Linked DNA regions of Syntrophobotulus glycolicus DSM 8271. The protein of the gene in region 1 interacts with the protein of each later gene in a pairwise test. Links are inferred from orthologs where the notes say so. Each region holds a gene or a part of one and is shown in the gene's direction. Other genes may lie near its edges. The genes, in order: SGLY_RS01180 and tpiA.

The links.
Region 2: the proteins of SGLY_RS01180 (region 1) and tpiA interact in binary tests that used the Escherichia coli proteins (3 or more experiments, as listed by UniProt). The link is inferred for Syntrophobotulus glycolicus DSM 8271 from one-to-one orthologs.

Annotation. Positions count from the first base shown.
Region 1 is NC_015172.1:241,491-251,250, forward strand. What follows is about bases 2,771-5,733. They hold SGLY_RS01180 (M20/M25/M40 family metallo-hydrolase), read left to right. Parts: upstream 2,771-3,678; coding sequence 3,679-4,788; downstream 4,789-5,733. Other genes in these bases: SGLY_RS01190 (glycosyltransferase family 2 protein), read left to right, coding at 5,416-5,733. In the rest of the region: more of SGLY_RS01190, read left to right, coding at 5,734-6,711; SGLY_RS01195 (efflux RND transporter periplasmic adaptor subunit), read right to left, coding at 6,816-7,925; SGLY_RS01200 (efflux RND transporter periplasmic adaptor subunit), read right to left, coding at 7,939-8,640; SGLY_RS01205 (DHA2 family efflux MFS transporter permease subunit), read right to left, coding at 8,675-9,760. UniProt on the Escherichia coli protein: Cleaves the N-terminal amino acid of tripeptides.
Region 2 is NC_015172.1:3,242,849-3,252,559, reverse strand. What follows is about bases 3,156-6,069. They hold tpiA (triose-phosphate isomerase), read left to right. Parts: upstream 3,156-4,191; coding sequence 4,192-4,947; downstream 4,948-6,069. Other genes in these bases: gpmI (2,3-bisphosphoglycerate-independent phosphoglycerate mutase), read left to right, coding at 4,964-6,069; SGLY_RS16090 (phosphoglycerate kinase), read left to right, coding at 3,156-4,168. Outside these bases: SGLY_RS16105 (gluconeogenesis factor YvcK family protein), read left to right, coding at 1-99; DNA-binding protein WhiA, read left to right, coding at 141-1,079; SGLY_RS16095 (Na/Pi cotransporter family protein), read left to right, coding at 1,109-2,839; more of SGLY_RS16090, read left to right, coding at 2,984-3,155; more of gpmI, read left to right, coding at 6,070-6,592; eno (phosphopyruvate hydratase), read left to right, coding at 6,614-7,888; preprotein translocase subunit SecG, read left to right, coding at 8,131-8,361; SGLY_RS16065 (sodium-translocating pyrophosphatase), read left to right, coding at 8,439-9,711. UniProt on the Escherichia coli protein: Involved in the gluconeogenesis. Catalyzes stereospecifically the conversion of dihydroxyacetone phosphate (DHAP) to D-glyceraldehyde-3-phosphate (G3P).

The DNA of each region.
Region 1 (9,760 bases):
GTGTGGGGTTGTAGGACTGCCAATAAAGAAGATAAACTTAGGCGAAGCGAACTGGAAAGTTCGGGCAAAGAAGGTAAAACCCCTGTAGGCGAAAAGTTTAGAATCGGAGGCAGGATCCTGAGTACCGCGGGGCACGAGGAATCCCGTGGGAAGCAGGGGGGACCACCCCCCAAGGCTAAATACTCCTTAGCGACCGATAGCGAACAAGTACCGTGAGGGAAAGGTGAAAAGCACCCCGGGAGGGGAGTGAAATAGAACCTGAAACCGTATGCTTACAAGCAGTCAAAGCACAAGCAATTGTGTGATGGCGTGCCTTTTGTAGAATGAACCGGCGAGTTGTGATATGCAGCGAGGTTAAGTATTAAAGATATGGAGCCGAAGCGAAAGCGAGTCTGAATAGGGCGTCGAGTTGCATGTTGCAGACCCGAAACCGTGTGATCTACCCATGGCCAGAGTGAAGGTGGGGTAAAACCCACTGGAGGCTCGAACCCACTGTCGTTGAAAAGGCAGGGGATGAGTTGTGGGTAGGGGTGAAATGCCAATCGAACACGGAAATAGCTGGTACTCCTCGAAATAGCTTTAGGGCTAGCCTCAATGAATGGTATCTGGGGGTAGAGCACTGAATAGGCTAGGGGCCTTATCGGTTACCGAACCTTATCAAACTGCGAATACCAGATATAAGAAATTGGGAGTCAGACTGTGGGGGCTAAGCTTCATAGTCAAAAGGGAAACAGCCCAGACCGACGGCTAAGGTCCCTAAGAGACGCTAAGTGGGAAAGGATGTGGAACCGCCCGGACAACCAGGATGTTGGCTCAGAAGCAGCCACCATTTAAAGAGTGCGTAATAGCTCACTGGTCGAGTGGTTCTGCGCCGAAAATGTAACGGGGCTCAAGCGTCACACCGAAGCCACGGCAAGGGATCGATTCATTAAGACTTCAGAAGAGAGAACGACATTAGAAATTTTGCCACAGAATAGAGAAAGAATAAGACAGAAGCAAAATTTCCAAATGGACTCAGGGAAAAAGCAAAGAGAGCTGAGGGTTTAATGAATCGATTCCTTGGGTAGAGGAGCATTGTCACAGCGTAGAAGTTGAACTGTAAAGTTTGGTGGAGCAGTGACAAGAGAGAATGCCGGTATGAGTATGCGAAAAGGAAGGTGAGAATCCTTCCCGCCGAAAATCCAAGGTTTCCTGGGGAAGGCTCGTCCGCCCAGGGTAAGTCGGGACCTAAGCTGAGGCCGAAAGGCGTAGGTGATGGACAATTGGTTGAAATTCCAATACCACCTTTGATTGTTTGAGCGATGGGGTGACACAGGAGGACAAAGCGAGCGTGTGACTGGTAGAGCACGTCCAAGCTGCAAGAGGGTGCTGCAGGCAAATCCGCAGTGCGAAACCTTGAGCAGTGATGGGGAGCGAAAAAAAGTAGCGAAGCGCAGAGTTCAAACTGTCAAGAAAAGCCTCTAGTGAGAGAGAAGGTGCCCGTACCGTAAACCGACACAGGTAGATGAGGAGAGAATCCTAAGGCGCGCGAGATAACCCTTGTTAAGGAACTCGGCAAAATGACCCCGTAACTTTGGGAGAAGGGGTGCTCTAGAAATAGAGCCGCAGAGAATCAGTCCAGGCGACTGTTTAACAAAAACACAGGTCCCTGCAAATCCGTAAGGAGAAGTATAGGGGCTGACGCCTGCCCGGTGCTGGAAGGTTAAGAGGAGATGTTAGCCGTAAGGCGAAGCATTGAATTGAAGCCCCAGTAAACGGCGGCCGTAACTATAACGGTCCTAAGGTAGCGAAATTCCTTGTCGGGTAAGTTCCGACCCGCACGAAAGGCGTAACGATCTGGACACTGTCTCAACAAGGGACTCGGCGAAATTGTAATACCCGTGAAGATGCGGGTTACCTGCGACAGGACAGAAAGACCCCATGGAGCTTTACTGTAGCTTGACATTGGATTTTGGTATAAAATGTACAGGATAGGTGGGAGGCAGAGAGCCGAGTACGCCAGTATTCGGGGAGCCGCCGGTGGGATACCACTCTTTTTGTACTGAAATTCTAACAAGTGTCCCTAAGCGGGACATTGGACATTGTCAGGCGGGCGGTTTGACTGGGGCGGTCGCCTCCTAAAGAGTAACGGAGGCGCCCAAAGGTTCCCTCAGCGCGGGTGGAAATCGCGCGAAGAGTGTAAAGGCAAAAGGGAGCTTAACAGAGAGACAAACAAGTCGAGCTGGTACGAAAGTAGGGCTTAGTGATCCGGTGGTACCGAGTGGAAGGGCCATCGCTCAACGGATAAAAGCTACCCTGGGGATAACAGGCTTATCTCCCCCAAGAGTTCACATCGACGGGGAGGTTTGGCACCTCGATGTCGGCTCATCACATCCTGGGGCTGTAGTAGGTCCCAAGGGTTGGGCTGTTCGCCCATTAAAGTGGTACGTGAGCTGGGTTCAGAACGTCGTGAGACAGTTCGGTCCCTATCCGTCGCAGGCGCAGGAAATTTGAGAGGATCTGTCCCTAGTACGAGAGGACCGGGATGGACGGATCACTGGTGTACCAGTTGTACCGCCAGGTGCATAGCTGGGTAGCTAAATCCGGATCGGATAAACGCTGAAAGCATCTAAGCGTGAAACCGGCCTTAAGATGAGATTTCCCATAGCGAAAGCTAGTAAGACCCCTGAAAGAAGATCAGGTAGATAGGCCGGAAGTGGAAGCACGGTGACGTGTGGAGCGGACCGGTACTAATCGGTCGAGGTCTTGACCTAAAGGAAGATAAAGAAACCTATGTAAAAAGCTCTGTGCAGTTTTGAAGGAACACAGCCAGGGATGGCAAAGGAATTTGAACATCCCGGATAAAGGCAAAGGCCTTCAAGTGATCTGGTGACAATACCGGAGGGGTACCACCCGTTCCCATCCCGAACACGGAAGTTAAGACCTCCAGGGGCGACGATACTTTACGGGAAAATAGCAGGTTGCCAGGTAAGATAAGAAGCATTCGTTTTGCGCGAATGCTTCTTTTTTCTATAGGTGGGTGTAAGCGCTTAGAAAGGTAAAAATAACCACTGTGCTAACTTGTTTTCCGCAGGGAAATAAACAGTGAGAAAACAAAAACCAGTCCACTGACAGCGAGGGTTTGCAAGTCGTTAAATAAACGTAAAAAGTTTGGAATAAGTTTGCCAAGAGGTGAGAAATAGGCAAGAATGAGGCTCATATTAATAAAAAGGGCGGGGATACAAACAGAAAAAATAATTATCCAGTCAACATGAATTTTTCCCGGAGTTTTTAATTTATTGATGATGAATGGACTGGCAAGCAGCAAGCCCAGAAAAATCGGATAAAATGTTGCAGCGATGATTGAGGGAGTGGAACTAAAGGATTGAACAGAAATTAGTCGGAGGTAAAGGGTGAATTTTGAGCCAATAATCAGGAAAAAGATAATAATCAAGCTATATAAAAGATATCTGACAAATCGCTTCAAAAGAAATTACCCTCCCTTAATATTACTTCAAATTAATTGATAGGCATTTTATCATAAATATATTTAAAGCAAGAAATAAAATGCTATAGAGAAGGTTAAAATTTAATGAAAATTACTGATGAAATAGAAAGCTGTCGGTGTTATTCTTATAAATAAGGGAATAATATGAAAAGGAATTGAAGATTCAAAACTATAGATAAAGGGGATTTACAATGGCAATTGATGTGATCGAAGAGTTTATAGAACTTGTCTCGATTAACAGTCCGTCCAGAAAAGAAGGACAGTTAGCGGCATATCTGAAGAAAAAGCTTGAAGAATTTGGAGCAAAGGTCATTGAAGATGATTCGGCTCAGAAGACCGGCAGTGATACAGGGAATATTATCGGAATTATAGAAGGAAATGTTCCTAATGCTCCTTGCATAATGCTCAGCGCCCATATGGATACAGTCGAGGAAACAGAAGGTATGGTGCCGGTTATCCGAGATGGCATAATTTATAGCGATGGCGAACATATTCTGGGGGCTGATGATAAAGCGGGAATTGCGATTATTCTGGCTGTATTATCGGAAATTAATGAAAAGAAGATTCCTCATGGCCAGATTGAGGTAGTATTCACAGTCCAGGAAGAAGTAGATTTAGTGGGAGCAAAAAACCTTACATATAAGCTTCAGTCAAATTTTGGCTATGTCCTTGATGCAGACGGACAGGTTGGTAAGGTCGTCATTAGAACCCCTACCCACATCACCCTGGATCTTGTTGTAACAGGAAAAGCCGCACATGCGGGAGTAGCTCCAGAGCAGGGAATAAATGCTCTGGTTGTTGCGGCCAAAGCGATCGCGGAAATACCTTCAGGCAGACTGGATAAAGAAACAACAAGCAATTTTGGGGTCATAAAAGGTGGCAAGGCAACAAATATTGTACCGGATAAGGTTGAGATCAAAGCTGAGGTAAGAAGCCGTAATGAGGACAGGCTGGAAGCGGAAGTAAAAAGAATGATCGATGTTTTTTCAAGGATAGCAAAAGAAAATGGCGCTGATTTTGAATATACACAGAAGTTATCTTATAAAGCATTTCAGATTAATGAAAATGATCCGATTTGTACTGTCTTAAAAAAGGCCGGAGAAAAAATAAAGATGGATATTTTGTTTGAACCTACGGGAGGAGGGCTTGACGCAAATGTCTTCAATGAAAAAGGTATCCCATGTGTTGCCTTAGGTTTAGGAAACGATAAACCCCATACGAAGGAGGAATTGGTTTCTATTAAAGGAATGAAAGATTGTGTAGAATTGTTGAAAACTGTTTTGGAAATTAGTCAAGAATGATTAACTTTAAATAAAAACGCGGAAAAACGGAGAAAATAGAGAAGAAATAAATTAAGAAATAATGATAAAAAACCAATTGACCATGCTTCTTTAACCGGGGATATTCACATAAGCTGTATCAGGTGACAGTTTATGTGGAAACGCTTAAAACGTGAATTATTATTTGAATATTATTGGTATAGACGACATTTTAAGGTGCTAAGGCAATTGGAGAGCCCTCTGGGGTTTTTTGGTGCGGTCTTCGTCATTTCGTCTATTTTTCTCCTCGTGATTATTGGTCAGGCATTTGCCGCGATTTTCAGAAATATGATTCCCGTAGTGAAAGGATCAGATATTGCCGGTGTATATTGGACCTCTATTATTCTGGCGATAAAATTTACTATAGTCTTACTTATATTTATCGTGTCCTTAATCATTGTTTTGTTTATTAAGTTTTCCCGAAAAAGGTAGACAAAAAAACTTTATTTAAGGAAGCTGCGATTTCCTTATTTTAGAAGATGAAACAGAAATGATGAATTTAGCATTATAATGCTTAAATTCTTATATTTACAAGAAAAATAAACAATAACCTTTATTGCAGGTTATTATTGCATGTGGTAAAATTTATTAGCTGAGGGGGGAAAGAAGTTGGAAGCATATATTGCCATTCTTGGGCAAATATTTAATGTCACTATGGTTTTGATTCAAGTGTTGATCATTTTTGTAACCCTCTATTATTTTACACTTGCAATTGTTGGCTTGTATCGGAAACCTGAGAGAAAAGATTATGATCTTGTTAAGAAATTTGCAGTTATTGTGGCTGCTCATAATGAAGAAGCAGTTATAGGTCCCTTGGTGAATAATCTGAAGAATTTAGATTATCCTGAGGAACTTTTTGATGTTTATGTTGTAGCGGATAATTGCAACGACAAAACAGCATTAATAGCCAGACAAGAAGGAGCCATTGTTTATCAGAGAGTAAATCACCAAAAACGAGGTAAAGGTTATGCATTGGAATGGATGTTTAACAAGTTGTTCAACCTAAAGAAAGAATATGATGCTGTCGTGCTTTTTGACGCGGACAACCTTGTCAAGGGTGACTTCCTTCAAGAAATGAATTACAAGCTCTGTGAAGGCGCTAAGATTGTTCAGGGTTATATTGATTCCAAGAATCCGTTCGATACATGGGTAACGAATACGTTTTCTATTGCTTTTTGGTTAATGAACCGTATGATCCAATTGGCTCGTTTTAATTTAGATATTTCTAATGTACTGGCGGGAACAGGTATGTGTATATCCTGTGATGTATTGAAGAAATTCGGATGGGGTGCCCACTCCTTAACAGAAGACTTAGAGTTTACGATGAAAGCTTTATCTCATGGGGTTAAAACGACTTGGGCCCATGATGCGGTAGTCTATGATGAAAAGCCTTTAACCTTTATGCGTTCCTGTATTCAGAGAAAAAGATGGGCACAGGGTCAGGTAGATATTGCCGGGAGATATTTTTTTATTCTCTTATTTAAAGGTTTTAAAGAAAAGAAATGGATGTATTTTGATGCCGCTATTCATGTTTTTCAACCCTACTTTTTAATGATCACCACTCTATTTCTTTTTGTTCAAATTCTTCCTGTATTACAGGACTCGTATTATAATGTGTTTGCAGAGCTCATTCCTTATACAGTATGGCAAATTGTTTCAAGTGGGATTACGATTTTTCCGGTGGTGTCTCTTTACTTAGACAGAGCGCCGTTGAAAGCATATTTTGGGTTGATCCTTTATCCGATATTTATGTATAGCTGGGTGCCGATTATTTTCTTAGGGTTTATCGACCGCAATAAAAAAGAATGGTCACATACTCTTCATACCCGTTCAATCAGCTATAAGGATATGGTCACAAAGGAAGCTCAGGCAAAGGAAGAAAAGGTTGTGGAACTGAAATCTTAGCAGCGCTAAAAATGTACTTAGGGCAATAAAATAATTGATAAAAAACGAGAACGACATGTTTAATGACGCTCTCGTTTTTTAGTTTACTCCTCTGGTATCAATCCTTATTGTGATATCGTGACACTGTCTCCATCCAAAATGTTTAGGGGCTCAGAAACGATGATTTGCTCTTCCGGATTCAGACCGCTAATCACAACAGTGTAAGCATCTCCGGCTAAACCAAGTTTAAGCGGTGTTCTGACAGCCTTGCCGTCTTTAATCAGATACACATAATCAGAGCCATTTTGCTGAAATAAAGAGGTATTCGGAACTGCAAGGGGGGCATTGATTTCATATTTGATGGAAGCACTCCCGGTCATTCCGATTCTCAAAGTGTGGTTAGCGTTTTCAACTTTAATTTTTACAGGAAAGAATTGCCCGGTTGAAACGGAAACAGGGCTGATGAAGATAATTGTGCCCGAATAGGTGGTTCCGGGGACGCTGTCGGTAATAATATCAACTTTTTGACCGACTTTGAGATAGTTGACCATGGATTCGGAGATATTACCATTTAAAATGAGATTCTGTTCGGAAACGAGAGAGACAATAGGAGTACCGGTCGTAACGCTTTCCCCAGGAGTCACATTGCATGAAGCGATAACTCCATCCAAAGGGCTTTTGAGATCAGCCTTATCAAGATTATTCTCAATGGTTTGGATACTATTTTGGGCAGCATCAAGTCCGGACCCCTGAGCTGTTTCATATTGTGACTTCGCCAAATTTAATTTGCTTGTGATCTGCTCATAATCCTGCTGGGAAACACTTCCGGTCTGATAAAGCTCCTGATAGCGATTATAAGCTTTCTGAGCGTCATCGTAAGAGATCTTAGCCTGATTTACGGCCTCAACACTTTTGCGGTAGTTTGATTGAGCCAATTGGAGCTGGAGTGAAAGGTCTCTCTTGTCCAGAGATAAAAGGACTTCTCCTTTTCTGACTGCCTGTCCTTCTTTAATATTCAGGGTAGTCACAGTGCCGGTCAGCTGTGAAGAGACGGCAGCACTTTGCTCTGCGTCTAATATTCCGGAAACCGATATGGTCCCGCTTATTTTCTGACTGCCGGCAATCCCAGATTTAACGTTTTTGCTCTCGGAGCTTTGGGAGTTTCCACATCCCGCAATAAACACTGTCAGGTAAAAACACAAGAATGTCAGTAAGGCTTTTTTAGGTATATTCATTTCTTTCTCTCCCTTATTCTGCTAGATGTATTCTGATTTCTGCGCTGATGCCCGGAAGCAATTGTAAATCCGGATGAATGGGGAAACGAATTTTGATGGGAATGAGCTGAGTGACTTTGGTAAAGGTGCCGCTGGAGTTTTGAGCGGATATAATGGAGAAGGTAGATGCTGTAGCCTGTCCTATTTCGCTGACTTTTCCCTGAAATGTCTGGCCAGGGACGGAATCTATGGTAATATCAACTGGCTGACCGATCCTTATTCGGGATATTTTATTTTCTTCAATATTGGCGGAGATATAGATATCATTAGTATTGGCAATGATGGCCAGGGTTTGATTAGGGTTGACGATCTCTCCTTCTTGCACAGCAGTCTTAATAATCTGGCCGGTAACAGGAGCAACGATTTCAGCTTTGCTGATACTCATGCTTCCGGTTTGCGGCAGCGTTTTGACACTGATCGCAGAGCTGCTGGCTACGGAATTGGTATCTTGCCGGCCCAAGGTTTGGCCAGCTTTGACGATGGAGCCCTCCTGAGCCGTCCAGGAAGTAATTTTGCCCGTGATTTGAGGGGAGACAATGATTGTAGCGGCAGCAATTCTTGAATCATCTGTCTTTATATAATATTTATTTTGGTGCCAGTAATAACCGAAAATACAGGCACCCAGGAAGACCATGATGATCAGAAGAATAATGATAATTTTTTTTTTGTTTTTCATGTTTGCCTCCAAAATGTTTAGTCAGAATAAAATATTATTCCATGATGATTGAATGATCTGTTTCTGAAGTTGAGCCTGCTGAGGGAATCTCCTTAGAAGGTGATTTAAGCTCTTTTTTTCGAGGAAGAAAGAAGGTAAGGAAAAAGGCCGGTAAAGTGATCAGTGCCGTGAGAAAAAATAAGTTGTCAATTGCTTTGACAAAAGCTAATTTAGCAATGTTGATCTGAAGGAGGGTCATAACAGTTGTACGATCTGCAACTCCTGAAACAATCAAGCTCTTCAAATTATCATCATTGATCGTCCAGTTGAGATAAGCAGTAAAATAGGTGTTGTTATCGTTTAGCAAAATAGTAAGAAACGCCAGCCCAAAAGCTCCCGCCACTCTGCTGATGATATTCGTAATAGCAGAACCGCGGCCAATTTTATCGGCAGGAAGCGCGTTCATAATGGCAGTTTGGACAGGCATCATGGTAAGCCCCATTCCGATTGAGCGAATACAGTTCCAGCCGATTATTGTGCTGAGAGGGGTATTCAGATTAAGATTTGTAAAAAGATACGTACTGAAGGATATCAGCAGGATTCCGATTGAAACTGGAGGGATGGGACCAAAACGGTCGTAAAGTTTTCCTGATATCGGGAGAAAAATGCCGCTGACTAAGGCCGGAGGAAGCATAAGCAGACCAACCTTCAGAGCACCCAAACCTCGAATTGACTGGAGAAAAAGGGGGACATAAAATAAGCCCGCATACATGCCTATAGTAACGATAACCATGATCAAGTTCCCCATAGCAAAGGAAGGGTTCTTAAATACTCTTAAATCCAGCAGGGGATTGGGCGTAGTCAATTCGTGAAAAACAAATAAAATGAATAAAGCTATGCTTGAGTAAATAAGCAGAACGATTGAGATAGAAGTCCAGCCCCAATCTTGTCCCTGGCTAAGAGCCAGGAGAAGACAGAAGAGCGCGGAGGAAGAGGTCAGACAGCCTAAGATATCAAAAGAACCGGCATGATTTTGGGGAAACTCTGGAATCAAAGAAGCCGCCAACAAGATCCCGATAATCCCGATGGGAACATTGATTGTAAAAATCCAACGCCAATTGACATACTCGACTAAGTATCC
Region 2 (9,711 bases), 3.0 Mb from region 1 along the record:
AAGGAAATTCTGCTGGTGTTATTCCGCCTGAAACCTGTAAATGAAAGAGTTGCTTTGGTGGATTCGTTTCTTCTTAACCGTAAAATGAAGAATTTATGATGGGACATTTGATTAAGACATGAGGGGAAGTGTTTGGTCCGATGTCTTTCAGCACCTCAACGAAGGAAGAACTGGCAAGGCTTGAAGAAAAGAAGAAATGCTGCGAACTGGCAGAATTATCGGCCCTGATCCGAATGGACGGAACGCTGCAGATCAGTTCCAATCAGCAATATTCTCTCAATGTCACGACTGAGAGTGCCCCTGTTGCCCGCAAGATTTATAATATGGCCCGTAACCTGCTGGAGTTGCCGGCCAGTATTGTGGTCCGCCGCAAATTAAGGCTGAAAAAGAACAATTCCTATATGGTAAGGATTTATCCCCGCGGCGGCCAGGATCTTCAAAAGCTGGGCCTGCTGAATCATGAAGGAGAGATACTGGCCGGTATCCATAAGGACATCATCAGGCATCGCTGTGATCAAAAGGCTTATCTGAGAGGGGCTTTTCTGGCGGGCGGATCGATCAGCAATCCTGAAGGCGGCAATTACCATCTGGAGATCATTACGAATGATCAGGTGTTGGCGGAAGATATCAGCAAATTGTTGAACAAGTTTGATCTTGGGGCAAAGATCAGCAACCGAAAAAATTTTCATGTCGTCTATCTGAAAGAAAGTGAGCATATCTTTGAATTTCTCGCTTTAATCGGCGCCCATCAAGCCTTGTTCGACTTTGAGAATGTTAGAATTATTAAGGATATGCGCAATCAGGTTAACCGTATCGTCAACTGTGAAACGGCCAATCTGAATAAAACAGTGGATGCCGCGGTCAGGCAGCTGGAAAATATTAAGCTTATCCAGCAGACGATCGGCTTGAAAGCTCTCCCGCAAAATCTGCGGGAAGTAGCCAATTTACGCCTGCAGTATCCGGATTCCAGTTTAAAAGAATTAGGAGAGATGCTTGTTCCCAAAGTAGGAAAATCAGGGATAAATCACAGGCTCCGTAAAATTGACGAGATTGCGGAAAAAATTACGAAAACAAAATAGGCGCAAAAATCAGGGCAAAGGGTGAATCAATGATTACAGTAACAATGGTAATGCAGTTTCTGGGAGGCATGGGCCTTTTTCTGTACGGAGTGAATGCGACATCCGAAGGACTGCAAAAAATAGCCGCCAATCGTTTGAAAAAAATTCTGGAATCCCTTACGAAGAAAACCCTAACGGCGGCCTTTTTTGGCATGGTGATGACAATCGCATTGCAGAGCAGTGCCGCAACAACAGTAATGGTGGTTGAATTTGTCAATTCCGGGTTAATGACATTGGCACAGGCTTTAGGAGTGGCCCTGGGGTCTTCAGTCGGAACATCGATTGTGATTCTGCTGATTTCTTTCCCCATCCTGAATATCGCTCTGGCCATGATCTTTATTGGCTTTATTTTGTATCTGGTGATCAGAACGACCCAGACAAAACGGATCGGGCAGGCTATGATCGGATTCGGCTGTATCTTTGTCGGGATGTCTTACCTGTCAAGTGCATTTGCCCCTTTCCGAAATATACCGGAAGTCAATGCGTTTCTTTCCGGTTTTGGCGATAATCCTGTTTTGGGGATACTGGTCAGCACTGTTTTTACGGCATTGCTCCAGAGCAGCTCCGCGTTCATGGCCATCTTGATTTCCCTTTCAACTCAAGGGCTTTTGACGGTTGAGGCGGTGGTGCCCCTTGTGATGGGGGCCCATATCGGAGGGACGGTAACAACTTTAGTTTCCGCTTTAAGCGCAGAAAAAACAGATGCCAAAAGGGTAGCGCTTGCCAACAGCATTTACCGGGTTGCCGCTGCTCTGATTGTTTTTCCTTTCTTCAGTCAATTTTCGGCATTGCTGGTTTGGTCTTCACCCTATCTGCCCATGCAGGTTGCCAATGCCCACCTTTTTTCGGCGATATTAATGGTTGTTTTATTTTTGCCTTTCAACAAATTAATCGCCAATGCCTTGATCAAAATTATTCCTCAGCCTAAAGGCAGGGATAAAGAACTGCGAAACATGTTTATCACCAAAACAGCGCTGGAACTTCCGGTTGTTGCCTTAAGCCAGGTTTATCAGGAAATCAGGTGGCTCTCCCATCAGATCATGGAGAATATGGTGGACCTGTTGCCAAGAGTAATGTATCGGGGGGAGCAGCGCTGGGCTGATGTTGTGGAACAGTCTGAACGGAATGTGGATTGGCATTACCGGCAGATCACCGACTATATTACAGCGATTTTCAGGCGCAACCTGATCAGGCAGCAGATTTTCGACAGTCAAAATTACTTGCTGATGGCCAAGGAATTTGAATATATCGCCGATAATCTGGTTGTGATGACCAGGTATATCATGCGGATGCATAATGAGAAAATAAAATTGACCGAGAGAGATTCGGCAATGTTTGATGAATTGTATATTCTGAATTCCAATCACTATCTGGCTATTCTGTCTGACTTGGACAATAAAACGAGATCCAACTCCTATGAGGTGATCAATAAACGCCAGGAAGTGATCGGAATATTTCATCATATGAGGGAAAATGCGATCAGCTTTCAGTACGGCAGTGCACCGTCTTCCGGTTCTGAGGGAGGAAAGAGCGCAAATTCAGAGTTTGAACCTGGAAGGGTTCAAATCGATTGTATCAGCATCATGATTGATTTAATCAATGGAATGTATAATATCAGTGAGGAAATCTTTAATATTGCCAGGATCATTGTCGGGCAGGAAACGGATGGTGAAGGACATAACCATGAATTATCCAGAGAAACAAAAAAAGGAATGAAATGAATATTTTATGCTGGTATGCTATGATAGACCATATGCAATTAAAATAGGGACCTTCCAAGCAACAGCTTCGAATAAGAAAACAATATAGCGGAAAACTAGCTTAATAAGAACAATCAAATAGCGTTAAGAAAGGTGAGGCAGGGAATGAATAAGAAGAGTATTGATCAAGTTGATGTCAAAGGGAAACGGGTGTTGGTCAGAGTGGATTTCAATGTGCCTCTGGATGATTCCGGCAAAATAACTGATGATACCAGGATAACTGCCGCTTTGCCCACCATAAAGTATTTGCGGGAAAAGGGGGCCAGGGTGATTCTGGCTTCACATTTGGGAAGACCCAAAGGAAAATTCAATCCCAAGTACTCCCTGGCCCCGGTTGCCGGCAGGTTAAGCGAGCTGCTGAAAACGGATGTACTGATGGCGAAAGACTGTATTGGTCCTGAGGTTGCGGAACAGGCAAAAGAGCTTTCCGGCGGGCAGGTCATGCTTTTGGAAAATGTCCGTTTTTATGAGGAAGAGGAAAAGAATGACCGGAGCTTTGCCGGGAAATTAGCCGGACTGGCAGAGATCTTTGTCAATGATGCATTTGGCACAGCACACAGGGCCCACGCTTCTACAGAAGGAATTGCCGGATTTATTCCGGCCTATGCCGGCTTTTTGATGAAAAAAGAAGTGGAGATCATGGGCAAGGCCTTGGAAAATCCCGAAAGACCTTTTGTCGCAATAATCGGAGGGGCCAAGGTCAGTGATAAAATAGCCGTTATTGATCATCTGATCAGTAAAGTGGATACATTGATTATCGGCGGAGGAATGGCGAATACCTTTATTAAGGCTCAGGGATATGAAACGGGCAAATCCCTTGTCGAGAAGGAGAAAACAGGTTTGGCCCAAGAATTGCTGGCTAAGGCCAAACAAAAAGGAATTAAATTTTTACTGCCGACTGATGTGGTGGCGGCAAAGGATTTCGCTCCTGATGCTCAGTCCAGAATAACCTCTGTTAAAGAAATCGCTTTGGATGAACAGGCTTTAGATATTGGTCCGGACAGTGCCGCAAAGTTTGCCGAGGAGATCAGACCGGCCAAAACTTTGATTTGGAACGGACCGATGGGTGTTTTTGAAATGCCAAAATTTGCCCAGGGTACTGAAAAAGTAGCGATAGCTGTAGCCGAATGCCAGGGCGTGACGATTGTAGGCGGCGGGGATTCGGTGGCCGCAGTTGAAAAAATGGGTGTTGCGGATAAGATCACTCATGTCTCGACAGGCGGCGGAGCTTCTCTGGAGTTTTTGGAAGGCAAGCTGCTTCCGGGAGTGGCGGCGCTTCAGGACAGTTAAAATCATTTATGGAGGGACTTGGCGTGAATAGTAGAAAGCAGTTGATTGCAGGAAATTGGAAAATGTTTATGAATACCCAGCAGGCCAGGGAATTTGCTTTGGATTTTCAGGGAAGGGTTGCCGATGTTACCGACAAGGAGATTGTGATCTGTGCCCCCTTTACCGCGCTGCATGTTTTAAAAGAAGAATGGGAAGAAGGCATCATACATATCGGAGCTCAGGATGTGTTTTATCAAAAGGAGGGAGCATATACAGGGGAGATTTCACCGGCAATGCTTGTTGACTTGGCCTGTACTTATGTCATCATAGGACATTCTGAACGCCGTGGCTATTTAAAAGAAAATGATGAACTGATCGCTCAAAAAATAAAAGCTGCTTTGGAAAACAATCTTAAGCCTATTCTGTGTGTAGGGGAAAACCTGTCTCAGCGTGAAGACGGCAAGGCCCTGTCCTTTGTCCGCTCCCAGGTCGAAAAAGACCTGAGTGAACTTTCCTCCTCCGATATCGGAAAGATCGTCATCGCATATGAACCGGTCTGGGCAATAGGAACAGGGAAAACAGCCTCTCCTCAGGACGCCCAGGAAATGTGCGCGGCAATCCGTTCCACACTGGCCGGTATAGCCGGAGCGGCGGCCAATAATATTCAGATTCTCTACGGAGGCAGTGTCAAAGCAGATAACATCAAAGAACTGACCAAGAAAAAAGATATTGATGGAGCGCTTGTAGGCGGGGCAAGTCTTGATCCGAAGCAATTCGCCGATTTGATCCATAACGCGTGAGAAGGGGTGAGATCCTATGCCGGATGCCGGGCAAAAAAAACCATTGATGCTGATGATCCTTGATGGTTGGGGATGTAGTCCGGAAAGAATAGGGAATGCTACTGTATGGGCTAAAACCCCCAATTTCAACAGATTGATCGATCGTTATCCCCATACTTTGCTTACCGCTTCCGGTAAAGAAGTCGGGCTGCCCAAAGGCCAGATGGGGAATTCTGAAGTGGGGCACCTGAATATCGGGGCAGGAAGAGTGGTGTATCAGGAATTAACCCGCATTTTTAAAGATATTGAGGACGAGGATTTTTTTAAAAATGAAGTTTTGCTGGAGGCGATGCACCGGCTCAGGGGAACCAATCATTCACTGCATCTCATGGGACTGCTTTCCGACGGCGGGGTTCACTCCCATATCGAGCATCTGAATGACATGCTGATGATGGCGGTTAAAGAAGAAGTGGAACGTGTTTTCATCCATGTATTTCTTGATGGGCGGGATGTTCTTCCTCAAAGTGCCCGGGATTATTTATGCAAGCTGATCACCAAAACGGAGGAGCTCGGCAAGGGAAAAATCGCTACGGTGATTGGCCGCTATTACGCAATGGACAGGGACAAACGCTGGGACAGGGTGAATCAAGCGTACAAGGCCATGGTTTACGGGGAAGGAGAAATGGCGCCCAATGCCCTGGCAGCTATTCAAAAATGCTATGAATGCAAAGTTCTGGACGAATTTGTCCAGCCGACCGTAATCATAGAGGGAAACGGACAACCGGTAGCCAAGATTCAGGATGGGGATAGTCTGATCTTTTTTAATTTTCGAGCCGACAGGGCCAGAGAGATTACCCGGGCTTTTATTCAAGAAGATTTTAAAGAGTTCGAAAGACCGGACAGACCGCAGGTTCATTTTGTCTGCATGACGGAATATGATGCTGAATTTGACTGTCCAGTGGCTTATCCCCCGCAAAATCTGGATAATACCTTAGGGGAAGTGCTGGCCGATAACAATCTGCGCCAGCTCCGGATAGCAGAAACTGAAAAGTATGCCCATGTTACCTTCTTTTTTAACGGAGGTGTTGAAGAACCAAACGATAAGGAAGACAGAGTCCTGATTCCATCACCAAAAGTAGCGACATATAATCTCAAACCGGAGATGAGCGCCTATGAAATCACGGATTCGGTATTACAGGAGATTGAAAAGAATATCTATGATGTGATTATTTTGAATTATGCCAATCCGGATATGGTTGGCCATACAGGGTATTTTGACGCGACGGTAAGGGCTGTAGAGGCAGTTGATATTTGCCTGGGTAAAGTGGAGGAAGCGATCAGGAGGCATGGCGGGACATTGCTGATTACGGCAGACCACGGGAATGCGGAAACCATGATTGACCAGCGGGCGCTTTCCGATATTAATAGTCCCACAACCAGTATGGTCAGTATTTCTTTTATCAGTGACAAGGGGCTTTACAGCCCCATGACATCACACACAACCAACAAAGTTCCCTGTATTATTGTCAATGAGGCGTATAAGGGCAGAATACTCCGGGAAGGGGCTGCTCTTCGCGATATTGCACCAACAATTTTAGAAATACTGGGAATACCGAAACCAAAAGAAATGACAGGCAAATCATTGCTGAGTCAAAATGAAGAATGAAAAGGGTAGGAGTGATCATTTATGGGTTTTATTGATCAGGTTTTTGCCAGGGAAATTCTTGATTCCAGAGGCAATCCAACGGTGGAGGTGGATGTCGTTCTTGATGACGGGACATTGGGCCGGGCTGCGGTCCCTTCGGGAGCGTCAACAGGCGCTTTTGAAGCAGTGGAGCTTCGTGACGGCGACAAGAGCCGTTATAACGGCAAGGGTGTGATTCAGGCCGTAAATCATGTCAAGAATATCATTGCGCCCAAAATAGAAGGCCTCAATGCTTTTGATCAGCCGGGGATAGACCGGGTTCTCTGTGAAATTGACGGTACTGAAAATAAAGGCAAGCTGGGCGCCAATGCCATTCTGGGGATATCACTGGCTACGGCGAGAGCGGCCGCCGAATCTCTCGGACTGCCCTTTTATCAATATATTGGCGGTGTCAACGCAAAAGAGCTGCCCGTTCCGATGATGAATATCCTGAATGGGGGTCAGCATGCCGATAATAACGTGGATATTCAGGAATTTATGGTGATGCCTGTTGGCGCCGGGAATTTTTCCGAGGCTCTGCGCATGGGGAGTGAGATCTACCATAGTCTGAAATCTGTGCTGAAAGGAAAAGGCCTGGCCACCGGAATTGGGGATGAAGGCGGATTCGCCCCCAACCTGGGATCAAATGCGGAAGCTTTGATGGTTATTGTCGACGCCATAGAAAAGGCAGGCTATAAACCTGGGGAACAGGTCGTTCTGGCCATTGATGCCGCGACAACAGAAATGTATAAAAACGGTGTTTATGTAATGGAAGGGGAAGGGCTGACCAAAACTTCCGAGCAGATGATTGACTATCTGGCCGGACTGGCGGAGCAGTTCCCGATTTTCTCCATTGAAGACGGACTGGCCGAGGACGATTGGGAAGGCTGGGCTAAGCTTACTCAGCGTCTGGGGGGGAAAGTGCAGCTTGTCGGTGATGACCTCTTTGTCACCAATCCTTCAAGATTAGCCAGAGGCATCCTGGATCAGTCTGCGAACTCCATTTTAATCAAGCTGAATCAAATCGGAACATTGACAGAAACGCTCGATGCCATCGAAATGGCTAAGAGGGCAGGATATACCACAGTAATATCACACCGTTCCGGAGAAACGGAAGATGTCACATTGGCCCATCTGGCGGTCGCCGTAAATGCCGGTCAAATTAAAACCGGCGCCCCGGCCAGAACCGACAGGCTGGCCAAATACAACGAACTCCTCCGGATTGAAGAAGAGCTGGGGCAAACCGCCATTTACAAAGGAAGAAAAATAATCAGATAAAGGGGCGGTCTGCCGGACAGCAGAATTTTACGAGCAGGGACAAAGCATTTGCCCTGTATGGATTTTCCATATGGGGCAAGTTATTTTTGCCAGGGTTTGGGATCAAAGCACAGGATAGATATTGCGTGATAATAAGGGCTGTGCTAAAATAGGACTGCTGACATCATATTTGCGTATTGTGGTTGTATTTCATGCAATAGCTCAGGCATATTTACATAAATAAGGCTTAGGAGGTGAAATCAATGACGATATTTATTATTGTAATTCTTTTAATCAGTTCTCTTGGACTAATCGCTACTGTGCTGTTGCAAAGCGGAAAAAGCGCAGGCCTTTCAGGGTCTATTACAGGCGCAGGCGAGCAATTTTTTGGCAAATCAGCAAAAGGAATGGAAGGTTTCCTGGCCAAACTAAGCATTGCTTTTGCGGTATTATTTCTTGTCAGTTCGCTGGGGTTGACCATTTACCTGAAATAGGATGTCACGCAAGTTTTTCAAGCCGGGCGATGTTGAGTACTTCGCTTTGGTTTTATTTTTGTAGGAGGTAAAAAGTGATGGATTTCTTAACGCCTTTATGGGGGGTAGGAGCCGGTGTTCTCGGTTTGCTGGTCGCAGTCTTTTTTGCCAGCAGTGTACTTAAAGAAAATCCGGGCAACAGCAGGATGCAGGAAATATCCAAGGCTATTCAGGAAGGGGCTATGGCTTATCTGAATAGACAGTATAGAACACTTATTCCGATCGCTGTTCTTATTTTTGTTGTACTCTTTATTTTTAAAGATTGGCAGGTAGCAGTATCCTTTATGGTCGGTGCGGTTTCTTCCGGTATAGCGGGATATGTCGGGATGGGGATCACCACCAGAGCAAACTGCCGGACGACAGAAGCTGCCCGGACCAGCCTGAACAAAGCTCTCGGGGTATCTTTCAGAGCGGGTGCGGTAATGGGTATGTCGGTGGCAGGGCTTGGTCTTTTAGGTGTAGCAGGCCTTTTTCTTTTGTTTGGCAATGCCGAAACCATTAATTCGTTTGCGTTCGGCGCCAGTGCGATTGCTCTTTTTGCCCGTGTCGGCGGTGGGATTTATACCAAAGCTGCCGATGTCGGAGCGGACCTTGTCGGTAAGGTAGAAGCGGGTATTCCTGAAGATGACCCCCGAAACCCGGCGGTTATTGCCGACAATGTTGGAGACAATGTCGGTGATACGGCCGGAATGGGTGCCGACTTATTTGAATCTTATGCCGCAACCACGATTGCCGGTATGTTAATCGGTTTTTCCGTATTTAAAGGACATGGAGCGGGTGAGCTCCTCTTTATCCTGATGGGTGCTATTGGAATTATTAGTTCTATTTTAGCCAGCTTTCTGGTGAGAACAGGGGAGAATGCCAATCCACAGACAGCCTTGAACAAAGGTCTCTGGGGGACCAATCTTCTGACTGCGCTCGGATCATATGCACTGGTTCATTTGCTTCTTCCGGCCAGTTATGATACCGGAAGTGTGGTGCTTACACCGAATAAAGTATTTATTGCGGTCATTTGCGGTTTGGTTGTCAATATCTTGATCGGACTTATTACAGAATACTATACATCCAATAACAAAAAACCTGCCCAGTCTATTGCCCAGGCATCACTCACAGGTCCGGCAACCAACCTGATTACAGGGATGGCTGTTGGTTTGAAGAGTACAGCGCTGCCGGTCATTACGATTTGTGCGGCGACAATGATCTCTTTCTCTGTAGCGGGGGTATATGGAATCGCGGTTGCCGCCATGGCTATGCTCTCTACGGCCGGGATGATTGTAGCAATTGACTCCTTTGGACCTGTTGCCGATAATG